One region of the Streptomyces sp. NPDC050315 genome, then DNA from elsewhere that is predicted to be linked to it. Evidence: riboswitches for the same ligand, from Rfam matches in the RefSeq annotation. Region 1 holds a riboswitch; each other region holds the start of a gene.
What was found. A riboswitch is a leader RNA that binds a small molecule or an ion and turns the genes downstream of it on or off. The one in region 1 is predicted to bind thiamine pyrophosphate.
Positions count from the first base shown of each region.

Region 2: it holds a riboswitch for thiamine pyrophosphate, as region 1 does, so the genes downstream of both, AB0I82_RS15685 (thiamine ABC transporter substrate-binding protein) here and thiC (phosphomethylpyrimidine synthase ThiC) in region 1, are expected to answer to the same signal.
Region 3: it holds a riboswitch for thiamine pyrophosphate, as region 1 does, so the genes downstream of both, thiM (hydroxyethylthiazole kinase) here and thiC (phosphomethylpyrimidine synthase ThiC) in region 1, are expected to answer to the same signal.

Region 1 is NZ_JBFAKN010000006.1:397,086-403,904, reverse strand. Features, by position in the region: gene AB0I82_RS24110 (IclR family transcriptional regulator C-terminal domain-containing protein) at 1-565, shown strand, start outside; gene AB0I82_RS24105 (SsgA family sporulation/cell division regulator) at 671-1,096, shown strand; gene AB0I82_RS24100 (YibE/F family protein) at 1,114-2,487, opposite strand; TPP riboswitch at 2,558-2,711, shown strand; gene thiC (phosphomethylpyrimidine synthase ThiC) at 2,705-4,483, shown strand; gene AB0I82_RS24090 (TIM barrel protein) at 4,573-5,355, opposite strand; gene AB0I82_RS24085 (Gfo/Idh/MocA family oxidoreductase) at 5,352-6,416, opposite strand; gene AB0I82_RS24080 (LacI family DNA-binding transcriptional regulator) at 6,566-6,819, shown strand, end outside.
Region 2 is NZ_JBFAKN010000004.1:83,870-90,688, reverse strand. Features, by position in the region: gene AB0I82_RS15700 (phosphatidate cytidylyltransferase) at 1-6, shown strand, start outside; gene AB0I82_RS15695 (SCO4226 family nickel-binding protein) at 90-338, opposite strand; gene rlmN (23S rRNA (adenine(2503)-C(2))-methyltransferase RlmN) at 538-1,644, shown strand; TPP riboswitch at 1,696-1,816, shown strand; gene AB0I82_RS15685 (thiamine ABC transporter substrate-binding protein) at 1,903-2,976, shown strand; gene AB0I82_RS15680 (iron ABC transporter permease) at 3,072-4,685, shown strand; gene AB0I82_RS15675 (ABC transporter ATP-binding protein) at 4,686-5,750, shown strand; gene AB0I82_RS15670 (hypothetical protein) at 5,777-6,819, opposite strand, start outside.
Region 3 is NZ_JBFAKN010000001.1:1,109,118-1,115,936, forward strand. Features, by position in the region: gene AB0I82_RS04900 (IclR family transcriptional regulator) at 1-333, opposite strand, end outside; gene AB0I82_RS04905 (helicase) at 563-2,803, opposite strand; gene AB0I82_RS04910 (cytosine permease) at 3,024-4,397, opposite strand; TPP riboswitch at 4,456-4,550, shown strand; gene thiM (hydroxyethylthiazole kinase) at 4,554-5,381, shown strand; gene thiE (thiamine phosphate synthase) at 5,378-6,055, shown strand; gene AB0I82_RS04925 (GNAT family N-acyltransferase) at 6,573-6,819, opposite strand, start outside.

The DNA.
Region 1 (6,819 bases):
CCTCCTCGGCGAGGCCGCCGAGCTCATCGGCCGGTGCGGGGCCCGCCGCCGGCGCTACTCCCGGATCGCGCAGGCGCTGTCGGCGATCGGCCAAGAAGTCGGCGCCGCGCTGTATTTCGCGGTGTATCACGCGGGCGAGGTGGAGGTGGTCGCGGTGAGCGACGATCCGGAGCGGCCGCCGGTCGAGGAATGGGCGGACTTTCGTACGACCGCTCACGCGCACGCGATCGGCCAGTGCCTGCTGGCCCAACTCGACGAGGAGGAGCGGAAAGATCATCTTTCCCGGTATCAAGTGCAGTCGCTCACGGCCCATTCCGTACGGACGGAGGGTGAACTGCTGCACCGGCTGAACACGGTGCGTAAGGCCCAACTCGCCGTCGAACGCGAGGAATATGCCGTCGGTACGGTGTGTGCGGCAATTCCCATTCGAGTTGGTTCGGCGGCGGCGACCGTGGCGATTTCTCTCCCCGCAGGTGAGGCGGAGAGACTGCTGGCGGTAACCGAAAAGGTGCAGAGGATGGCGGAGTCGACCCTTATGACGCTGGCCTTCTCTATCAGTATCTGAAAAATTACTCCTTGTGATCTGTCGGCAACTCGTCGACGATGGCGTCAATAGCGGTCGGCGGATCATTACCGGCCACTTCGATCAAGTAGTGCGGGGCAGTGGTTGATGAGCCAAACAGTGCAGGCAGAAGTGATGATGAGCTTCATCGTCTCCGAGGAACTCGCCTTCCGGATTCCGGTGGAGCTCGATTTCGACAGCGCCGATCCCTATGCCGTGCGCTTCACGTTCGATCTCCCGGGCGATGCCCCGGTGACCTGGGCGTTCAGCCGGGAACTGCTCCTGGACGGCCTGAGTCGGCCGGCCGGTGAAGGGGACATTCACGTGGCGCCGGTCTCGGGCGCGCACCTCAGTGATGTCTTCGTCAGTCTGCAGGTGGGCTCCGAGCAGGCGCTTTTCCGCGTCGGCGCGGCTCCGTTGGTCGCTTTCCTGGACCGTACGGACCGGCTGGTGCCGCTCGGCCAGGAGCAGATCTGCGGCACGCTCGACGCGGAGCTGGACCGGATCTTCGCGAACGCGCAACGGGCGGGCTGACCGCCGGTCCGGCCCGGTCAGCGCTTGCGGCGGCGGCCCCGTCCACCGCGCCTGCTGCCCGGCTGCCCGGGCCCCGGACCGGCCGCCCGGCCGTCTTCCTCCTGCGGACCGCTCCGGCTGCCGCGGTCGGCGGAGACCACCAGTACCGCCAGCAGCGTGGTCAGCGGTACGGACACGACGAGCCCGATACTGCCCACGAGCGTCCGGATGATCTCCTCGGCCACCATTTCGCTGCCGGCGACCGTACCGACACCGCTGCGGGCGATGGAGAACAGCAGGAGCAGTGGGAGCGCGGCGCCCGCGTACGCCAGTACCAGCGTGTTCACCACCGACGCGATGTGGTCCCGCCCGATCCGCATCGCCGCCCCGTAGATCTGCCGCCGGCTCGCCGTCGGGTCGGCGTCCCGCAGCTCCCACACGGCCGCCGTCTGGGTCACGGTCACGTCGTCCAGTACACCCAGCGACCCGATGATGATCCCCGCCAGCAGCAGACCCCGGATCTCGATGCCCGGGTAGAGGCTGTGCACCAGTCCCGTCTGGTCGTCCGTGTTGCCCGTCAGCTGTGCCCAGCCGATGAACACCGATCCCAGCAGCCCGATCAGCAGCAGTGACGCCAGCGTGCCGAGCACCGCGACCGATGTACGGGCCGTCAGGCCGTGGCACATGTACAGCGCGATGAGCATGATCGCGCTGCCCCCGACCACCGCCACCAGCAGCGGATTCGAGCCCTGCAGGATGGCCGGCAGGATGAACACGGTGAGGACGGCGAAGCTCGCCGCCAGCGCGACCAGTGCCAGCACCCCGCGCAGCCGCCCGACGACCACCACCGCCAGCGCGAACACCGCGGCGAGCACCCACATCGGGAAGGTGCGGTCCACGTCGGTGACCGAGTACTGCAGGTCCCGGGGCGCCTTGGGCGCGTACGCCACCACGACGTCCTGGCCCTCGGTGTAGCGGCGCGAGGCATCCGGCGTCACCACGGTCTTGAAGCGGTGCCCCGTGTCCTTGCCGGTGGTCACCTCGATGGTGGCCTGCTCACAGCGCTGCGCCTGCTGCTGCGCGCCACCGCCGGGTCCCGTCGGCGGCTGTTGCTGCTCCATCTGCTGCTGTTGCTGTGCGTTGACGTCGGCGCAGTCCACCTTCGTCAGCTGGACGACCCGCGCGGACTGGGTCTCCTGGTCGAAGCCGACCCCCGTGGGCTTGTGCGGCGGTGCGCCGCCGGGCCAGAGGGCGATCAGCCCGACGCCCACCGCCAGGGCGAAGGGGATCAGTACCGCGGCGATGACCTTGCGCAGGTGGCGCGAGACGGGCGCGGCTGGTCCGTGGCCATGGCTGTGGCCGTGTGCATGCGGATGAGTGTGCGGCTGGGGCTCGGGCTCGTTGCGGGTCACCGCCCGATCATCCAACAACTCACCGGGCCCCCTGGTCACCACGCGGCATCGGCCGCTACCGTGGTGGCACCTTTGCAATCGCGGGAGCTCGGAGCACCGGGCTGAGAGGGCGCTGATTCCGTACCAGCGGTGTTTCACGTGAAACACCGACACGGGAAGAGCTGCGTCGACCGCCGAACCTGTTACCGGGTAATGCCGGCGTAGGGAGTGGGTCTTAATGACTCTGCAGGATGCACGCACGCCCGAAAATGGCCAGGACGCTGCCGAGACGACGCAGCAGATCGGCTGGCACAAGGGCTACATCGACGGATCGCGCCCCGACATCCAGGTGCCGGTCCGGCGAGTGCACCTCACCAACGGCGAGCACGTGACGCTTTACGACACGTCAGGGCCGTACACCGACCCCAATATCGAAACCGATGTCCGCCGCGGCCTCGCGCCGCTGCGGGAGAACTGGATCATCGCCCGCGGCGACACCGAGGAGTACGCGGGCCGGCCGATGCGCCCGGAGGACGACGGCCTCAAGCACACCTCGCCGCGTGGCGGCCTGAAGAACCTCGACGCGGTGTTCCCGGGCCGGCCCCGGCAGCCGCGCCGCGGTCGGGACGGCGCCGTCACCCAGCTCGCGTATGCCCAGCGCGGCGAGATCACCGCGGAGATGGAGTACGTCGCGGTCCGCGAGAAGTGCAGCCCCGAATTCGTGCGGGACGAAATCGCGGCGGGTCGCGCGGTACTGCCGGCCAACGTCAACCACCCGGAGATCGAGCCGATGATCATCGGCAAGAACTTCCTGGTGAAGGTCAACGCCAACATCGGCAACTCCGCGGTGACCTCCTCCATCGAGGAGGAGGTGGAGAAGATGACCTGGGCGACCCGCTGGGGCGCCGACACGGTCATGGACCTCTCCACCGGCCGGAACATCCACACCACCCGCGAGTGGGTGCTGCGGAACTCCCCCGTTCCCATCGGCACCGTCCCCCTCTACCAGGCCCTGGAGAAGGTCGACGGCAAGGCCGAGGAGCTCACCTGGGAGATCTACAAGGACACCGTCATCGAGCAGGCCGAGCAGGGCGTCGACTACATGACGGTCCACGCCGGTGTGCTCCTGCGGTACGTCCCGCTCACCGCCCGCCGCAAGACCGGCATCGTCTCCCGCGGCGGCTCGATCATGGCGGCGTGGTGTCTGGCGCACCACAAGGAGTCCTTCCTCTACGAGAACTTCGAAGAGCTCTGCGACATCCTCGCCTCGTACGACGTCACGTTCTCGCTCGGTGACGGCCTGCGCCCCGGCTCCATCGCGGACGCCAACGACGAGGCCCAGTTCGCGGAGCTGAAGACGCTCGGCGAGCTCAACACCATCGCCAAGTCGCGCGGCGTGCAGACCATGATCGAGGGCCCGGGCCACGTCCCGATGCACAAGATCAAGGAGAACATCGACCTCCAGCAGGAGATCTGCGAGGAGGCGCCGTTCTACACCCTGGGTCCGCTCACCACCGACATCGCTCCCGCCTACGACCACATCACCTCGGGCATCGGCGCCGCGATGATCGCCTGGTGGGGCACGGCGATGCTCTGCTACGTCACGCCCAAGGAGCACCTGGGCCTGCCGGACCGCGACGACGTGAAGACCGGCGTCATCACGTACAAGATCGCGGCCCACGCGGCCGACCTGGCCAAGGGCCACCCGGGCGCCCAGGAGTGGGACGACGCCCTCTCCGACGCCCGCTTCGAGTTCCGCTGGGAAGACCAGTTCAACCTGGCCCTCGACCCGGACACGGCCCGCGCCTTCCACGACGAGACGCTCCCGGCCGAACCGGCCAAGACGGCGCACTTCTGCTCCATGTGCGGCCCGAAGTTCTGCTCCATGAAGATCTCCCAGGACATCCGCCGCGAACACGGCGGCGACCTGGCCGTGGACCCCGAGGCCGGCATGGCCGAGAAGTCCAAGGAATTCGCGGCAGCGGGCAACCGCGTCTACCTGCCCCTTGCGGAATGACCTCCTGATCCTTCCGTTCTACACACGCCCCCGGTCCCGTCGTGGACTCGGGGGCGCCGTGCTTGTGATGGGCCCTGTGAAGCGAGTTTTCAGGTGAATGCCGCGCGGAAGGCGTCGAGTGCGGCGTCGGAGTCGTGGCGGGCCCAGCCTTCGAGTGCGACGGTGCCGTTGTATCCGAGGTTGCGAAGCTCCCCGGCGATGGCGGGGTAGTGGATCTCCCCGGTGCCGGGTTCACAGCGACCCGGTACGTCGGCCACCTGGATTTCGCCGACGTAGGGGAGGGCTTGGCGAACCAGTTCGATGAGGTTTCCCTCGCCGATCTGAGCGTGGTAGAGGTCGAGGTTCATGCGCAGGTACGGGCTGTTCACGGCCTGTACGAGGGCGAGCGTGTCGGCGGCGCGGGCGAAGGGGGTGCCCGGGTGGTCGACGGCCAGGTTGAGGTTTTCGAGGGTGAAGACGCGGCCGGCCTCCTCCCCCAACTCGGCCACCCGGCGCAGCGTGTCGAGCGCCGCCGGCCACATGCTGGGCGTGACGTTTTCGACGGGACGGACGGGGAGCCCCTTCCCGTCCAGGCCGGTGCCGTGCAGGTTCAGGCGCGGGCAGTCGAGCCGCTTGGCCACGTCGAGGGACTGTCGGGCCGAGGTGAGCAGAGCGTCGATGCCGTCGGGCTCGGTGAGGTTGCCCTCCAGGTAGCCGGTCATGGAGGAGAAAGTGGCTCCGGTGGCGGTGAGGGCGTCGATGTCCTTGGCGGACCAGTCCCAGACCTCCACTTGGAAGCCACGCTCGGCGATATGGCGGACCCGCTCGGGGAAGGGCCGGTCGAGGTAGAGCATTTCGGCGCAGGCGGCCAGCGTGTAAGGAGTGCTGCTCACTTGGTCACCTCGGCGATGTCGACGGCGGAGGCGGTCTTGATGCTGCGGATGGCGGCCAATGCGATGGACAGTGCCCGGCGTGCGTCGTGCCCGGTGACCGGTACCGGGGACTGGTTACAGATGGCGTCGGTGAACGCCCTCAGTTCGGCGGTGTACGCCGCGCGCAGCAGCTCGGTGTCGCGTCGGGCGGTGTCGGCCTGGATCCCGTCGGCTCCGTAGTAGGTCATGTCGGTGCGGCGTCCGTTGCCGGCGGTCACCATGCCCTCCGAGCCGAAGACTTCGGCGCGTACGTCGTATCCGTAGAGCGCGGAGAAGGAGGCCTCGGTGGTGGCGATGGCGCCGTTGTCGAAGCGAATGGTCACAACGGCGGTGTCGAGGTGGCCGTCGGCCTTGGCGTCGGGGCGAACCAGCGCATCGGCGGTGGCGTGGACGCGCACGGGGGTGGCACCGGGGTTGAGCCAGCACACGGTGTCGAAGTCGTGGATGAGGGTTTCGAGGAAGATCGTCCACTGCGGAATGCGGGAGGGGTCCGCGGTGAAGGGTCCCGGGTCGCGGGTCAGTGAACGCAGCAGCTGCGGAGCCCCGACCTTACGTTCGTCGATGGCGGCACGGGCTGCGGCGAAGCCGGGGGCGAACCGGCGGTTGAAGCCGACCTGGAGCACGATGCCGGCTTCCTCGGCCGCGGCGATGGCGAGGTCGGCATCCTCCAGGGTGACCGCCATCGGCTTCTCGACGAAGACGTGCTTGCCGGCGGTAGCCGCGGCCACGACCAGGTCGGTGTGTGCGCGAGCGGGCGCAGTGATCAGCACTCCGTCGATGTCGGCCCGGTCGAGTACCTCCGCGACGTCGGTGGTGGCCAGCGGGACGTCGAGTGCGGTCGCGAGACGTTCGGCGGCTCCGGGGACGGGGTCGCTGATCGCAGCCAGCGTGGCTCCGGGGACATGCCGGGCAACGATCTCCGCGTGGTTCGAGCCGATGCGGCCGGCCCCGATGGTGGCCAGTTGCAAGGTGTCCGAGGCGGGCCGGGCGCTACGACCGGTGCTGACATCGGTGACGGTCATGGAGTGCTCCACATCACTAGTACGTTCTAGTTGCACAACGTAAAGCCCACTCCGCATGGGGTCAAGAGGTGGATATGCTCGGCACAGGCGGCACCCGCCGGGGGCGGCGCGGGCGTCCGCAACGATTCGAGCAGGTAGGAGCAGCGGAAGTGGGCGAGCCCGAGGAGGCACGCGCCGAAGCCGAGCAGCGCTCGCCCCGCACGTCGGCCACCGGCGGCAAGCGCGGAAACGGGACCCGGCCGACGATGGCCGACGTGGCCCGGGCGGCGGGTACGTCCACCGCACTCGTATCGATCGTCATGCGCGGCGTGCCGGGAGCCAGCGAGGCCACCCGGCAGCGCATCATGCGGATCGCCGACGAACTGGGCTATGTCCCCGACCAGCGTGCGCGCAAGCTCCGGCA
Region 2 (6,819 bases), on a different contig from region 1:
GGCTGACCCCGCGCCGCGCACGAGCCCCCCGTCTGCGGTCCGCCGCGGATGGGGGGCTTTGTTTTCACACGGTCAGGGAAGACCGGGCTTCACACGGTCAGCGGGACCGGGTGGATCTCGTCGGCCCGGTGACCTGCGCGTTCGTGGACACGCTGGACCGCATCGGCCGAGGGCGCCTCGGAGAGGCAGTAGACCGTGCCGGACTGCGGATCCGCCCACGCCTTCTCGAAGTGGACGCCTTCTTCCTTCTCGATGGCGAGATCGGCCTCGTGGGCCTCCTTCAGCTGGTCGCCCGTGATGCCCTTCATCCCCTGGTGGACGTCCATGAACTGGGCCATGGCGTTGCGCCTCCTTCCGACGTGCGCGTCCCGACGGTGACGATCGCCGAGGCGGCTTACCAGCTCCGACATCTCCATCGTCTGCCCGCACGACGACGGCGGCGACCGGACGGGCCACGACCGGCAGGCAGCGAGGGTGACGGCCCCCACCCCGCTCTCATCAGGGCAGCCCCCGATGATCTGCGACACTGGACGGACCATGCCTGCACCTGGAGAACTTACTTTTGTCGCGCCGCGGGGGGCCAAGAAGCCGCCGCGGCATCTTGCCGATCTTTCGCCCGCTGAGCGCAAGGAGGCCGTGGCGGCGATCGGGGAGAAGCCGTTCCGCGCCAAGCAGCTGTCGCAGCACTACTTTGCGCGGTATGCGCACGACCCGGAGCAGTGGACGGACATTCCGGCCGCGGCGCGGGAGAAGCTGGCGGCCGAGATGCTGCCGGAGCTGATGAGCGTGGTGCGGCACATCTCGTGCGACGACGACCAGACGCGCAAGACGCTGTGGAAACTGTTCGACGGGACGCTGGTCGAGTCGGTGCTGATGCGGTACCCGGACCGGGTGACGATGTGCATCTCCTCGCAGGCCGGGTGCGGGATGAACTGCCCGTTCTGCGCGACGGGGCAGGCGGGGCTGGACCGGAACCTCTCGACCGCTGAAATCGTTCATCAGATTGTCGATGGGATGCGGGCGCTCAGGGATGGGGAGATCCCTGGTGGGCCGGCGCGGCTGTCGAACATTGTGTTCATGGGGATGGGCGAGCCGCTCGCGAACTACAACCGGGTCACGGGGGCGATCCGGCGGCTGACCGATCCCGAGCCGGACGGGCTGGGGCTGTCGCAGCGGGGGATCACCGTGTCCACGGTGGGGCTGGTGCCGGCGATGCTGCGCTTCGCCGACGAGGGCTTCAAGTGCCGGCTCGCGGTCTCGCTGCACGCGCCGGACGACGAGCTGCGGGACACGCTCGTGCCGGTGAACACGCGGTGGAAGGTGAGGGAGGTGCTCGATGCTGCTTGGACGTACGCGGAGAAGTCCGGGCGCCGGATTTCGATCGAGTACGCGCTGATCCGGGACATCAACGACCAGGCGTGGCGCGGGGACCTGCTCGGGAAGCTGCTCAAGGGGAAGCGGGTGCATGTGAACCTGATTCCGCTGAACCCGACGCCCGGGTCCAAGTGGACCGCCTCGCGGCCGGAGGACGAGAAGGCGTTCGTCGAGGCGATCGCGGCGCATGGTGTGCCGGTGACCGTGCGGGACACCCGTGGGCAGGAGATCGACGGTGCGTGCGGCCAGCTCGCGGCCTCGGAGCGCTGAGAGCGCGCTGGTAACGTAGCGTCGAACGTTTCTACATCACCTATAACGCACACCATCCGACAGGGGAGCGCCACAGCGCTGAGAGTGCGGGCAGTGAGAGCCGATGCCGCTGCCGCAGACCCTTGAACCTCGCCCGGGTCATTCCGGGTAGGAAGTTCGGTCGTCCTCATGCTGTTGCGCCCTGCCCGCGGTACCGGTCCCACCGGACGCCGCGGGCGGGGCCGCGTCTCTTCCTGGCCAGCCAGGAGGAATGAACAAGTGAGAACTTTCGGTAAGGCCACCGCGGCTGCCGTCGTACTGGCGGTCGGCGGTGCGGCGCTGGCCGGCTGCGGCGCCTCCGGCGGCGACGAGGCGGGCGACGCCAAGACCGTCAAGCTCGTCACCCACGACTCGTTCGCGGCCTCGAAGTCCGTACTGAAGGAGTTCGAGAAGCAGAGCGGGTACAAGGTCCAGCTCGTCAAGGGCGGCGACGCAGGCAAGGCCGTCAACCAGGCGGTGCTGACGAAGGACAACCCGCAGGGGGACGTCTTCTTCGGGATCGACAACACGCTGCTGTCGCGCGGGCTCGACGAGGGGCTCTTCACGCCGTACGAGGCCAAGGGGCTGAGCGGGGTGCCCGCGGAGTTCCAGCTGGACAAGGCGGAGCACCGGGTCACGCCCGTCGACTACGGCGACATCTGCGTGAATTATGACAAGGCGTACTTCGAGCAGCACGACATCGCGCCGCCGAAGACGTTCGGTGATCTGGTGAAGCCGCAGTACAAGGGGCTGTTGGTCACCGAGAACTCGGCCACGTCGTCGCCGGGGCTGGCGTTCCAGCTCGGGACCATCGCCGAGTACGGCAAGGGTGGCTGGCAGGACTACTGGAAGAAGCTCAAGGCCAACGACGTCGAGGTCGTCGACGGCTGGGAGCAGGCGTACTACGAGCGGTTCTCGGGCGCGGCCGGCAGCAAGGGCGACAAGCCGCTGGTCGTTTCCTACGCCTCCAGCCCGCCCGCCGAGGTCATGGCCAAGAAGCCGGCGCCGAAGGAGGCGCCGACCGGCGTCGCCACCGGGACCTGCTTCCGGCAGACCGAGTTCGCCGGGCTGCTGAAGGGCGCCGCGAACGAGAAGGGCGGCAAGGCGCTGCTGGACTTCCTGATCAGCAAGAAGTTCCAGGAGGACCTGCCGCTGCAGATGTTCGTCAACCCGGTGGTCGAGGGCGCGAAGGTGCCCGAGCTGTTCACCAAGTACGGGCAGAAGATCGATGAGCCGAAGACGGTCGCGCCCGCGGACATCAGCAAGAACCGCGAACAGTGGATCAAGCAGTGGTCCTCGCTCGTCGTGAAGTAGACCCGGGCGCGGACCAGGGACGTTTCCGGCGGCCGGGGCGCGGCGAGGACGCGCGCCGGCCGGCCGGGCGCGCCACGGCCACTCGGCTCGCGCTGATGGCCGTGCCGTTCGGCTTCTTCGTGCTCTTCTTCGCCTACCCGGTCGCCATGATCGTCGGCCGGGGGCTGCGGGAGGGCGGGAGCTGGCAGTTCGGGCGGGTGGGCGAGGTCCTCACCGATCCCGACCTGCTGCACGTCCTGTGGTTCACCGGCTGGCAGGCGGCGGCTTCCACGGCACTCACGCTGCTGATCGCGCTCCCCGGCGCGTACGTCTTCGCGCGCTTCGAATTCCCCGGAAAGAGGCTGCTGCGGGCGGTCGTCACCGTGCCGTTCGTGCTGCCCACCGTCGTCGTCGGCTCCGCCTTCCTGGCGCTCGTCGGCCGCGGCGGCCTGCTGGACGACCTGTGGGGCGTACGGCTGGACACCTCGGTCTGGGCGATCCTGCTCGCGCACGTCTTCTTCAACTACGCGGTGGTCGTACGGACCGTCGGCGGGCTCTGGAGCGCGCTGGATCCGCGCCAGGAGGAGGCCGCGCGGGTGCTCGGCGCCGGGCGGTTCGCGGCCTGGCGGCGGGTGACGCTGCCCGCGCTGGCTCCCGCCGTGGCCGCCGCCGCGCTGATGGTCTTCCTCTTCACCTTCACCTCCTTCGGGATCGTGCAGATCCTCGGGGGCCCGCGCTTCGCCACCCTCGAAGTGGAGATCTACCGGCAGACCGCCGACTTCCTGGACCTGCCGACCGCCGCGGTGCTCACCCTCGTGCAGTTCGCCGCCGTACTCGGACTGCTCGCGCTGCACGCGTGGACGGTACGGCGGCGCGAGAGCGCGCTGAAGCTGGTCGACGCGTCCCGTACGGCGCGCAGGCCGCGCGGCGCCGGACAGTGGGCGCTGCTGGGCAGCACGTTCGTGGTGATCGCGCTGCTGCTCGTGCTGCCGCTTGCCGTACTGGTCGAGCGGTCCTTCGCCGGGCCCGACGGCTACGGCCCGGTCTTCTACCGCGCGCTGCAGGCCGCGGCCGGTGCGGATTCCACGTTCACCGTGCCGCCGCTGACTGCCCTGTGGAACTCGCTCGCGTACGCGGTCGCCGCCACCGCCATCGCGGTCGTCGTCGGCGGGCTGGCGGCGGCCGCGCTGACGCGGCGCGGCGGCCGGCTCGTCCGCGGCTTCGACGCGCTGCTCATGCTGCCGCTCGGCGTCTCCGCCGTGACCGTCGGCTTCGGCTTCCTGATCAGCCTCGACGAGCCGCCGCTGGACCTGCGCACCTCCTGGTGGCTCGTACCGCTCGCGCAGGCCCTCGTGGGCGTGCCCTTCGTCGTACGGACCATGCTGCCGGTGCTGCGCGCGGTGGACGGGCGGCTGCGGGAGGCCGCTGCCGTACTGGGAGCCACGCCCTGGCAGGTGTGGCGCGAGGTCGATCTGCCGCTGGTGCGGCGGGCGTTGCTGATCGCGGCCGGTTTCGCGTTCGCCGTCTCGCTCGGCGAGTTCGGCGCGACGGTGTTCATCGCGAGTCCGGACCGGCCCACGCTCCCGGTGGCCGTGGCGCGGCTGCTGGGCCGCGCGGGCGAGCTCAACTACGGGCAGGCGATGGCCCTGTCGACGATTCTCATGGTGGTGTGCGCGGGGGCGCTGCTGGCGCTGGAGCGGGTACGCACCGACCGGACGGGAGAGTTCTAGGTGACCGACAACCGGACCGGCAATCGGACTGACGGCCCTCTCCTGCGCCTGGATGCCCTCAGCGTCCGCTTCGGTACGCACACCGCGCTGGACGCCGTCGCCCTGGACGTCGCCGAGCACGAGACCGTCTGCGTCCTCGGGCCCAGCGGCAGCGGCAAGTCGACGCTGCTGCGGGTGATCGCCGGGCTGCAGCAGGCCGACGCGGGCGAGGTCGTACTCGATGGCCGGAACCTGCGTACCGTACCCACCCACCGGCGCGGCGTCGGGCTGATGTTCCAGGACCACCAGCTCTTCCCGCAGCGCGACGTGGCGGGCAACGTCGCCTTCGGGCTGCGGATGCGCGGCGCCGCACGGGCCGAGCAGGAACGGAAGGTCGCCGAGCTGCTCGACCTGGTGGGCCTGCCGGGCGCCCAGCGCCGGGCCGTCGGCTCGCTCTCCGGCGGCGAGCAGCAGCGCGTCGCGCTGGCCAGGGCGCTGGCGCCCAGCCCCCGGCTGCTGATGCTGGACGAGCCGCTCGGCCAGCTCGACCGCGGGCTGCGCGAGCGCCTGGTGGTCGAACTGCGGCGGCTTTTCAGGGAGTTGGGGACGACCGTACTGGCGGTGACGCACGACCAGGGTGAGGCGTTCGCGCTCGCCGACCGGGTCGTCGTCATGCGCGACGGGCGGATCGCGCAGACCGGTACGCCGCTGGAGGTCTGGCAGCGCCCCGCCGACGAGTTCGTCGCCCGCTTCCTCGGCTTCGACAACGTCGTGCCGGCCACGGTCACCGGCGAGGCCGCGGACACCCCGTGGGGCAAGGTGCCGGTCCCGGACGGCACGGCGGAGGGCACCTGCCGGCTCCTCGTCCGCCCGGCCGGCGTCCGTCTGGTGCCGGCCCGCGAGGGCCTGCCCTGCACGGTCGCCGCGCGCACCTTTCGCGGTACGCACGTCTCCCTGCGGCTGCGCCCGTCGGCCGGTCCCGAACTGGACGCGGCCTGTGCGCTCGCGGCCGCGCCGGAGGTGGGCGAGAAGGTCGGCGCTGCGTTCGTCGCGGGTGATGTGGTGGTCCTACCCGTACGCGACTGACCTGGATGTACGGGCAGTAGAACCCCTCACCCCACCAGCGGCCCCGCCGCCAGATGCGCCACCCCGCCCGTGACCGCCGTCAGGACCACGACCAGTACGCACGCGCGCAGGGCGGCGGCGCGGTGGAGGAGGGCGGCCGGGGTGCCGAGGCGGCGGAGGGCGTCCGTCGTCGCGGTGCGGGCCGCGCGGGACTCGGTGACCGCGGTCAGCACGCTGAGCGCGGTACAGGCCAGTACCAGGCCGCCGCCGAGCGCGGAGAGCGGGCCGAGGGAGCCGGGGGCGCCGTGGCCGTACAGGGTGTACGCGGCGTAGCCGCCCGAAGCGGCCGCCATCAGGATGCCCAGCGGGCGGCCCACCCGGCGGGACTCCTCCTGGAGGACCCGCCCGGCCAGCAGCCGTGCCGCGCCCGCCCGGCCCGCGCCCACCACCCGCCCGCTCGCGTGCACCAGTCCGGGCGCCGCCAGCACCAGCCCGGCCGCCGACAGCAGCCAGCCGACCAGCACCCCCGCCTCACCGGTGACCAGCCGTCCCGGCAGCGGCAGCAGCCGGGCGCCGGGGCCGGTGTGCCCCGCCGCGTAGACCTCCAGGGCGAGCCCGGCGGCGGTGAGCGCGATGCCCCAGGGGAGTCCGGCCGGCGTGGCCGTGGCCGTACGGGGCGGCGCGTCGGCGCACGGCTCGGCCGGCGCGTTCCGCCCCGGACGCAGCGCCCAGCCGGTCGCGACGGCGGGCACCACCGGGACGGCCGCGAGCAGCACGCCCACCGCCGCGTACGGCAGCGGGCCGCGGCCCAGCAACTCCGCCGGGCCCATCGGCGTACCGCCCAGGCCGCCGCGCAGCCGCAGGAAGGCCAGCAGGCCGAGCACGCTGCCCAGGGCGGAGGCGAGCACGGTCGAGGCGGCGGCGGTCAGAGTGAGCCGGACCGGGCCGAGTCCGGCGGCGGACATGCCCTCGCGCAGCCGGGCGGCCGGGTCCGTACGGGCCACGGCGACGGCGAGCTGTGCGGTGGCGGCCAGCGGCACCAGGCACCAGGCCAGCCGCAGCGCCGAGCGGGCGGCCTCGGCACGCGGCG
Region 3 (6,819 bases), on a different contig from region 1:
GTCGGTGTCCTCCAGGATCGCGACGTGCACCGTCTCGTCACACGTGGCGGCCACCTCGCGGGCCACCCGCTGGCCCTCGGCCGCCAGGTCGAGCTGTTCGGCGTACCGGCTGCCGAGCTGGTACGCGCGCACGCCGAGGCGGTAGCGGCCCGGCTGGTCGGGGACGGGGACCAGGTAGGAGCGGGCCGCGAGCGTGGTGAGCAGTTCGTGCACGGTGGTGCGCGGCAGTTGCAGCTTGCGCACCACGTCGGGGGCCGACTGCGGGCCGTCCGCCTCCAGGAACAGTTCGAGTATGTCCAGTGCCCGGGTCACCGCTGGGACCAGTCGCCCCATGCCGTTCACCCACCCTCCGCCGCGCCGACTGTGTTCGTGATTCCGGTCAACGGCCGGAATCACGAACACAGCGTAGGGCGATGAGGGTTCGGCTGTCGACGGCCGGGACGTACTACGTACCGGCCGTCGACAGCCCGTCGTCGACAGCCGACCGCCCACTGACGATCGACGACAACCGACCGACGACCAGCGACCGGCGACCGGCGACCGGCGACCGGCGCGGTCGTGCCTACCGTGCCTCCAGCCCCTCCAGGCCCGCCGGCAGCGCGCCCGTGTGCAGCACCCCCATACGCTGCGTAGCCCGGGTCAGGGCGACATAGAGGTCGCTCACGCCGAACTCCGTCGGTTCCGCGACCAGTACCATGTCGAACTCCAGGCCCTTGGCCTGGCGGGGGTCCAGGAGGACGACCGGGCTGGTCAGGTCGGGGGCCTCGCCCGCGGACGCGTCGGGTAGCGCGGCCAGCAGGGCCTCGTGGTGGTGCCGCTGGGCGATGACCGCGAGGCGGCCTTCCGCGTCGGCCTCTCGCGCGACCGCCTCGGCGACCGCGCGCGGCAGGTCATCGGTGCGGTGCGACCAGGGCGGTACACCGGTGGAGCGGACCGAGCGCGGCGGCTCGAAGGCCGCGGCGGTCGGCGTACCGGCGTACGCGGCCCGGATCATCTCCGCCGCGACCTCCATGATCTCGGCGGGGGTGCGGTAGTTGACGCCGAGGCGTACATGCTCCCAGCGGTCGCCGACGTACGGATCGAGGATCGACTCCCAGGTGCCGCAGCTGCCGGGCTCGGCCGTCTGCGCCGGGTCGCCGACCAGCGTCATCGAGCGGGTCGGACAGCGGCGCATCAGCAGCCGCCACATCATCGCGGACAGCTCCTGCGCCTCGTCGACGATGATGTGGCCGAAGGCCCAGGTGCGGTCGGCGGCGGCGCGTTCGGCGGCGGTGCGGTGGTCGGCCTCCTCGTGCCGGTCGGCGAGGCGTTCGGCGTCGATGAGGTCCTGGACACCCAGCACCTCCGAGTCCTCGTCATCCTTGCCCTCGAACTCGTGCGTGCGCGAGGCGTACGCGAGGTCGATCACGCCCTGCGCGTACTCGATCCGCTCCAGGCGCTCGGCCTCGGCCGCCGCCTGCGCCGCGGAGTCGTCCTCGCCGAGGAGTTCGGCGGCCTCGTCGAGGAGGGGGATGTCCGCGGCGGTCCACTCGCCGCCCTCGCGGCGGATCGCCGCGGCGTCGGCCTCGGGCAGGTGCACCGGCTCCGCGAGGAAGTCGGCGACCAGCTCCTGCGGGGTGAGGGCAGGCCACAGGTCGGCGATGGCCGCGTGCACCTCGCCGCTTGCCGCAATCGCCTTGCCGAGCTGGGCGATGTCGTCGGGGCCGAGGAAGTTCGGGCCGCCGTACGGGTCGGCGCCGAGCCGGTCGGCGAGCTGGGCGGTGAGCGCGTCGATGATGCGGAAGGCGAAGTGCGGGCGGGCGAGGTTGTGCGGCAGCTTCGTCTCGCGCGCCTGGTGGCGGGCCTCCAGGACGATGTCCGCGTCGAGGAGGAGGTCGCCGTCCTCGTGCGGGATGACGGTGCCGGGCTCGGGGAGCCGCTGGCGGTCGCGTACGAACGCGGCGAGCGCGTCGGCCATCGCGGCGCCGCCCTTGACCGCGGCGGCCTCGGGGGTGTCGGTGCCGGTGGCGTGGACGCCGGGGAAGAGCTCGCCGGGCGAGGCGAGCAGTACGCCGGTCTCGCCGAGCGCGGGCAGCACCTCGCCGATGTAGCCGAGGAACGCCGGGTTGGGGCCGACGATCAGTACGGCGCGGCGGGCGAGCAGCTCGCGGTGCGCGTACAGCAGGTACGCGGCGCGGTGCAGCGCGACGACGGTCTTGCCGGTGCCGGGGCCGCCCTCGACGACCATGACGCCGCGGTGCGGGGCGCGGATGATGCGGTCCTGCTCGGCCTGGATGGTCTGCACGATGTCGTGCATCCGGCCGGTGCGGGCCGCGTCCAGGGCCGCGAGCAGCACGGTGTCGGCGTCGGTGCCCTCGTGGCCGGTGCGCACCGTGTCGGCGAGGTCCATGATCTCGTCGTGCAGTGCGGTGACGCGGCGGCCTTCGGTGGAGATGTGGCGCCGGCGGCGCAGGCCCATCGGGGTGTGGCCGGTGGCGAGGTAGAAGGGGCGGGCGACGTCGGCGCGCCAGTCGATGACCAGCGGTGTGCGCTCGGCGTCGTCGCGCCGGATGCCGATCCGCCCGATGTGGTGGTCGGCGCCGTCGCGGAAGGAGAGCCGGCCGAAGCACAGGCCGTGCTCGCCCGCGTCGAAGGCGGCGAGCAGCCCGGCCTGCTCGGCCACGGTCACATCGCGCTCCAGCCGCGCCTGCAGCGTGCCGGTGTCGGCCGCCGCCAGGGCGCCCTGCACCGCGGCACCCGCCCCGGCGCGCAGCTCGCCGAGGCGCTCGTAGAGCATGTCGATGAATTCCTGCTCACGGCGCATTTCCTCGCGGCGCGTCTCCTCGTCGGCGGACCGGTCCGGCCGTACGCCCGATTCTTCGCCCGGCACCTGGATTGACAATTCGACTCCCGCCTGGTTAAGATGACTCCAGTAAAGCTTCGCCATGCTCAAATTCATTTCAGGGCATGGAAACTCCCAATATACGCGGAGAGCCGCCCCGGCCGCCAATGCGACCGGGGTTTTGTTGTGTCCGCAGGCCTTTTCAGTTTCCGCGCGCGCCGCGCAGCCGAAGCGGTGCGTAGACCGCGACCGAGACCAGGAAAGTCACGAAGTACGCCAGGTCCGCGCCGTGCAGCGCCTCGGCGACCGGGCCGATGTACAGCGAGGTGTCCATGAAGGGCACGGCGGCGGCGAACGACACGACGAAGGCCAGTACCGCCGGCCACCACGGCTGCGGACGGGCGAATTCCTCGTGCACCTCGACCGGCCGACCGCTGCGGGCGCGGGCGCGGGCGAGCCAGTCGATCGCGACGACGCCGATGAAGCCGGGTATCCAGTAGCCGACGAAGAGCAGCACGTTCTGGAAGCGGGCCGTGGTGTCGGCGGCGTGCATCCACAGGACGAGCAGGAAGCCGAGTACGGCGGCGACTGCGGCGGCGATGGGGCGTGGGATGCGGACCCCGGCCGTCTGCAGGGCCAGCGAACCGCTGTAGTCGTTCATGGCGTTGCTGCACACCGCCGAGGCGGCGATGGCCAGCAGCCCGAAGGCGCCCAGCGCCCCGCCGCCGAGCAGCTTGTGCACGCCCGCCGCCGTCTGGTCGGTGAAGAGGCCCGCCGCCCACAGGCCGAGGGTCTGCACCCAGAGGTACGCGGCGGCCATGCCGAGCAGGGTGTACCAGAACATCCGCGGCCGGGAGGACGAGCGCGGCAGGTACCGACTGAAGTCCGAGGCGTAGGGGGCCCAGGAGATGGCGAGGCTCAGCGCGACGGTGGTGGTCAGGACGAAGGCCCCGGCCCGGTCGGCGCCGTGTGCGGTGGCGGCCGACGGGAGCGGGACACCATCGAGGAGCTTGACGCTGAGGGCGAGGAAGGCCGCGCCCAGCACGAAGGTCATCACGGTCTGGAGGCGGTGGATGGCCTCGTACCCGAGGACGCCGACGACGCCCTGGAGGAGCAGGACGGTCAGCGCGCCCAGCCAGAAGGGCCAGCCGAGCAGGCGGGCCAGCGCGTCGCCGCCGAACAGTCCGATCAGCGCGTCCCAGGCGATGGAGGACAGCCACTGCAGGATGCCGGGCAGTACGACGCCGCCGCCGAACGCCAGCCGGGCGAGCGGCAGTTGACCGGTGCCGGTGAGGCTGCCCCACGTACCGAGGTAGGCGGACGGCGCGGCGCCGAGCAGCGTGCCGAGCGCCATCGCGGCGAACGCGGTCCAGAAGTCGAGTCCGAGGCCGATGCCCACGGTGCCGGTGAAGACGCCGGTCATGGTCAGGTTGGGCGCGAACCACACGGTGAACAGGCGGCCGGGGCGGCCGTAGCGGTTGTTCTCGGGCACGGGGCCGATGCCGTGCCGTTCGACGGACAGATCGCCGGCGCCGGCGGGCATCCGCCCGTCGAACACGGGACGCTCGATGGTCATGGGTCTTCCAGGGGTCGGGGTTCCGGATCGGGAACGGGGTGCGGGTAGCATGTGGGCACACAGAGACACGGGGTGCCCATCTCAAGGGCTGAGATCACACCCGTCGAACCTGATCTGGTTCGCACCAGCGAAGGGATGTCACAGAGGAATGCCCCTATGACGCGTCCGGCCGACGACCTGCTTGCCACGGCCCGGCAAGCGCTCATCCGCGTACGCCATGAAACACCACTGGTGCAGTGCCTCACCAACCAGGTCGTTTCGAACTTCACGGCCAACGTTCTGCTCGCGCTGGGGGCCGCCCCGGCCATGGTGGACATCCCCGAGGAGGCCGGCCCGTTCGCCGGGGCCGCCTCGGGACTGCTGGTCAACGTGGGCACACCGCACGCCGAGCAGCGCGCGGCCATGACCGAGGCGGTGGCGTCGGCAGTCCGCAACGGGACGCCGTGGGTGCTGGACCCGGTGGCGATCGGCTCGCTGCGGGTACGGACCGCGCTGGCGCACCGGCTGGCCGCGCAGGGCCCGTCCATTGTGCGCGGCAACGCCTCGGAGATCATCGCGCTGGCCGGGACCGGAGGCGGCGGGCGCGGGGTGGACGCGACGGACGAGGTCGAGTCGGCGGCCGGGGCCGCGGGCACGCTGGCCCGCGCGACGGGTGCGGTGGTCACTGTCTCCGGACCGGTCGATCTGCTGACGGACGGCGCGCGGACGGTACGGGTCGCCAACGGGGACCCGCTGCTGACGCGGGTGACCGGCGGTGGCTGTGCGCTGGGCGCGGTGCTGGCGGCGTTCGCCCCGCCGCACTCGGCTCCGGACGGTGACCGGCTGGCCGCCGCGGTCGCCGCGGTGACGGTCTACACCGTGGCCGCCGAGGTCGCGGCCGAGCGCAGCGGCGGCCCCGGCAGCTTCGCGGCCGCCTTCCTGGACGCGCTGTACGGCCTCGACGAGGACACGCTCGACAAGCGGGCGGCCATCTCGTGGGCGTGACCGGGGACCCGGAACTGCCCGCACCGCTGGACCTCTCCGTGTACCTGGTCACCGACGCGGCGCAGGCCGCCGCGTGCGGCCGGGACGTGCCCGGCACGGTCGCGGAGGCGGTGGCCGGCGGGGTCACGGCAGTACAGGTGCGGGAGAAGGACGGCGCAGCACGGGAGTTCCTCGACACGGTGCTGCGGATCTCCGCGGTACTGCCCGAGCACGTCGCGCTGTTCGTCAACGACCGGGTGGATGTGTACTTGGCGGCGCGCGCGGCCGGGGCGCGGGTGACCGGGGTGCACGTCGGCCAGTCCGACCTGCCGGTGGCCGCGGTCCGCGCGCTGACCGGGCCGGAAGCGGTGATCGGGCTGAGCGCCGCGACGGAGGACGAACTGCGGGCCGCGGCCAAGGAACCGGCGCGGGTCGACTACGTCGGCATCGGCGCGCTGCACGCGACCCGTACCAAGGCGGACGCGCCACCGGAGTTGGGCATCGAGGGCTTCGCCCGGCTGGCGGCGCCCACGCCGCTGCCGGCGGTGGCGATCGGCGGGGTGACGGTGGCGGACATGGCGCCGCTGCGGGCCGCGGGCGCGGCGGGCGGCGCGGTCGTCTCGGGCATCTGCGCGGCCGCCGACCCCCGTACGGCGGCGCGCGCTTACGCGGAGGCGTGGGGCCGGGCCTCCTGAGCCACTCTGCCCCTCCCCCGACGGGCCGTCAGCCGCCGCGCCGCCGACGTAACCGTTGGCGGTACTGGTGACGGCCCACAGCGTGGCGCCGGCCGCGTCCAGCAGGACGAAGCGGCGCAGCGGGAACCGCAGGCTGCCGGTGGACAGTGCGGACGCCACCCGGCCGCCGGGCAGGAAGCGGCCCGCCACTATCAGTGTCGTGGCGTGCCGCCCGACCATGGCGCGCCCCCACGTGTACCGTTGCCGGCCCTTCTCGCCGCGCAGCAGCCGGTCGATGGCCCGCGGTCCGGCCCAATCAGGTGGTCGGCGAGGCCGTCGAAGGGGCCGGGTCTCCGTTCGCTGGGTGTCCGCGGCGCGGGAGCGGGTACTCGACGGGCCCGCACCGTTCCCGATCGACGGTAGGAGCCGGGTGAACCGCGCCGCAGTGCCCGAAGGTCCGAGGCGGCCCCTGACCTTCGTCAGGGGTCCCGTTCCGCCGGGCGGAGGAGCGCGGTCCCGGTGCGTGCCAGGGGTATTCCTAATCCCCCAGGAAGAAGCGCCGGTAGCGGTCGTCGATCCGGTCCATGTCCAGCAGCACAAAGAAGTCCGCGACATCGGACTCCGGGTCGTGGGCCGGTGCCCCGCACATCCAGGCGCCGATCCGGAGGTAGCCGCGAAGCAGCGGCGGCAGCAGCGCGTAACTCGGCTCGTTCTCGATCACGCCCGGCGGCGTCCACGGGCGGTACGGGTGCACTCGCAGCTCGGCCGGGGAGCAGTGCTTCATC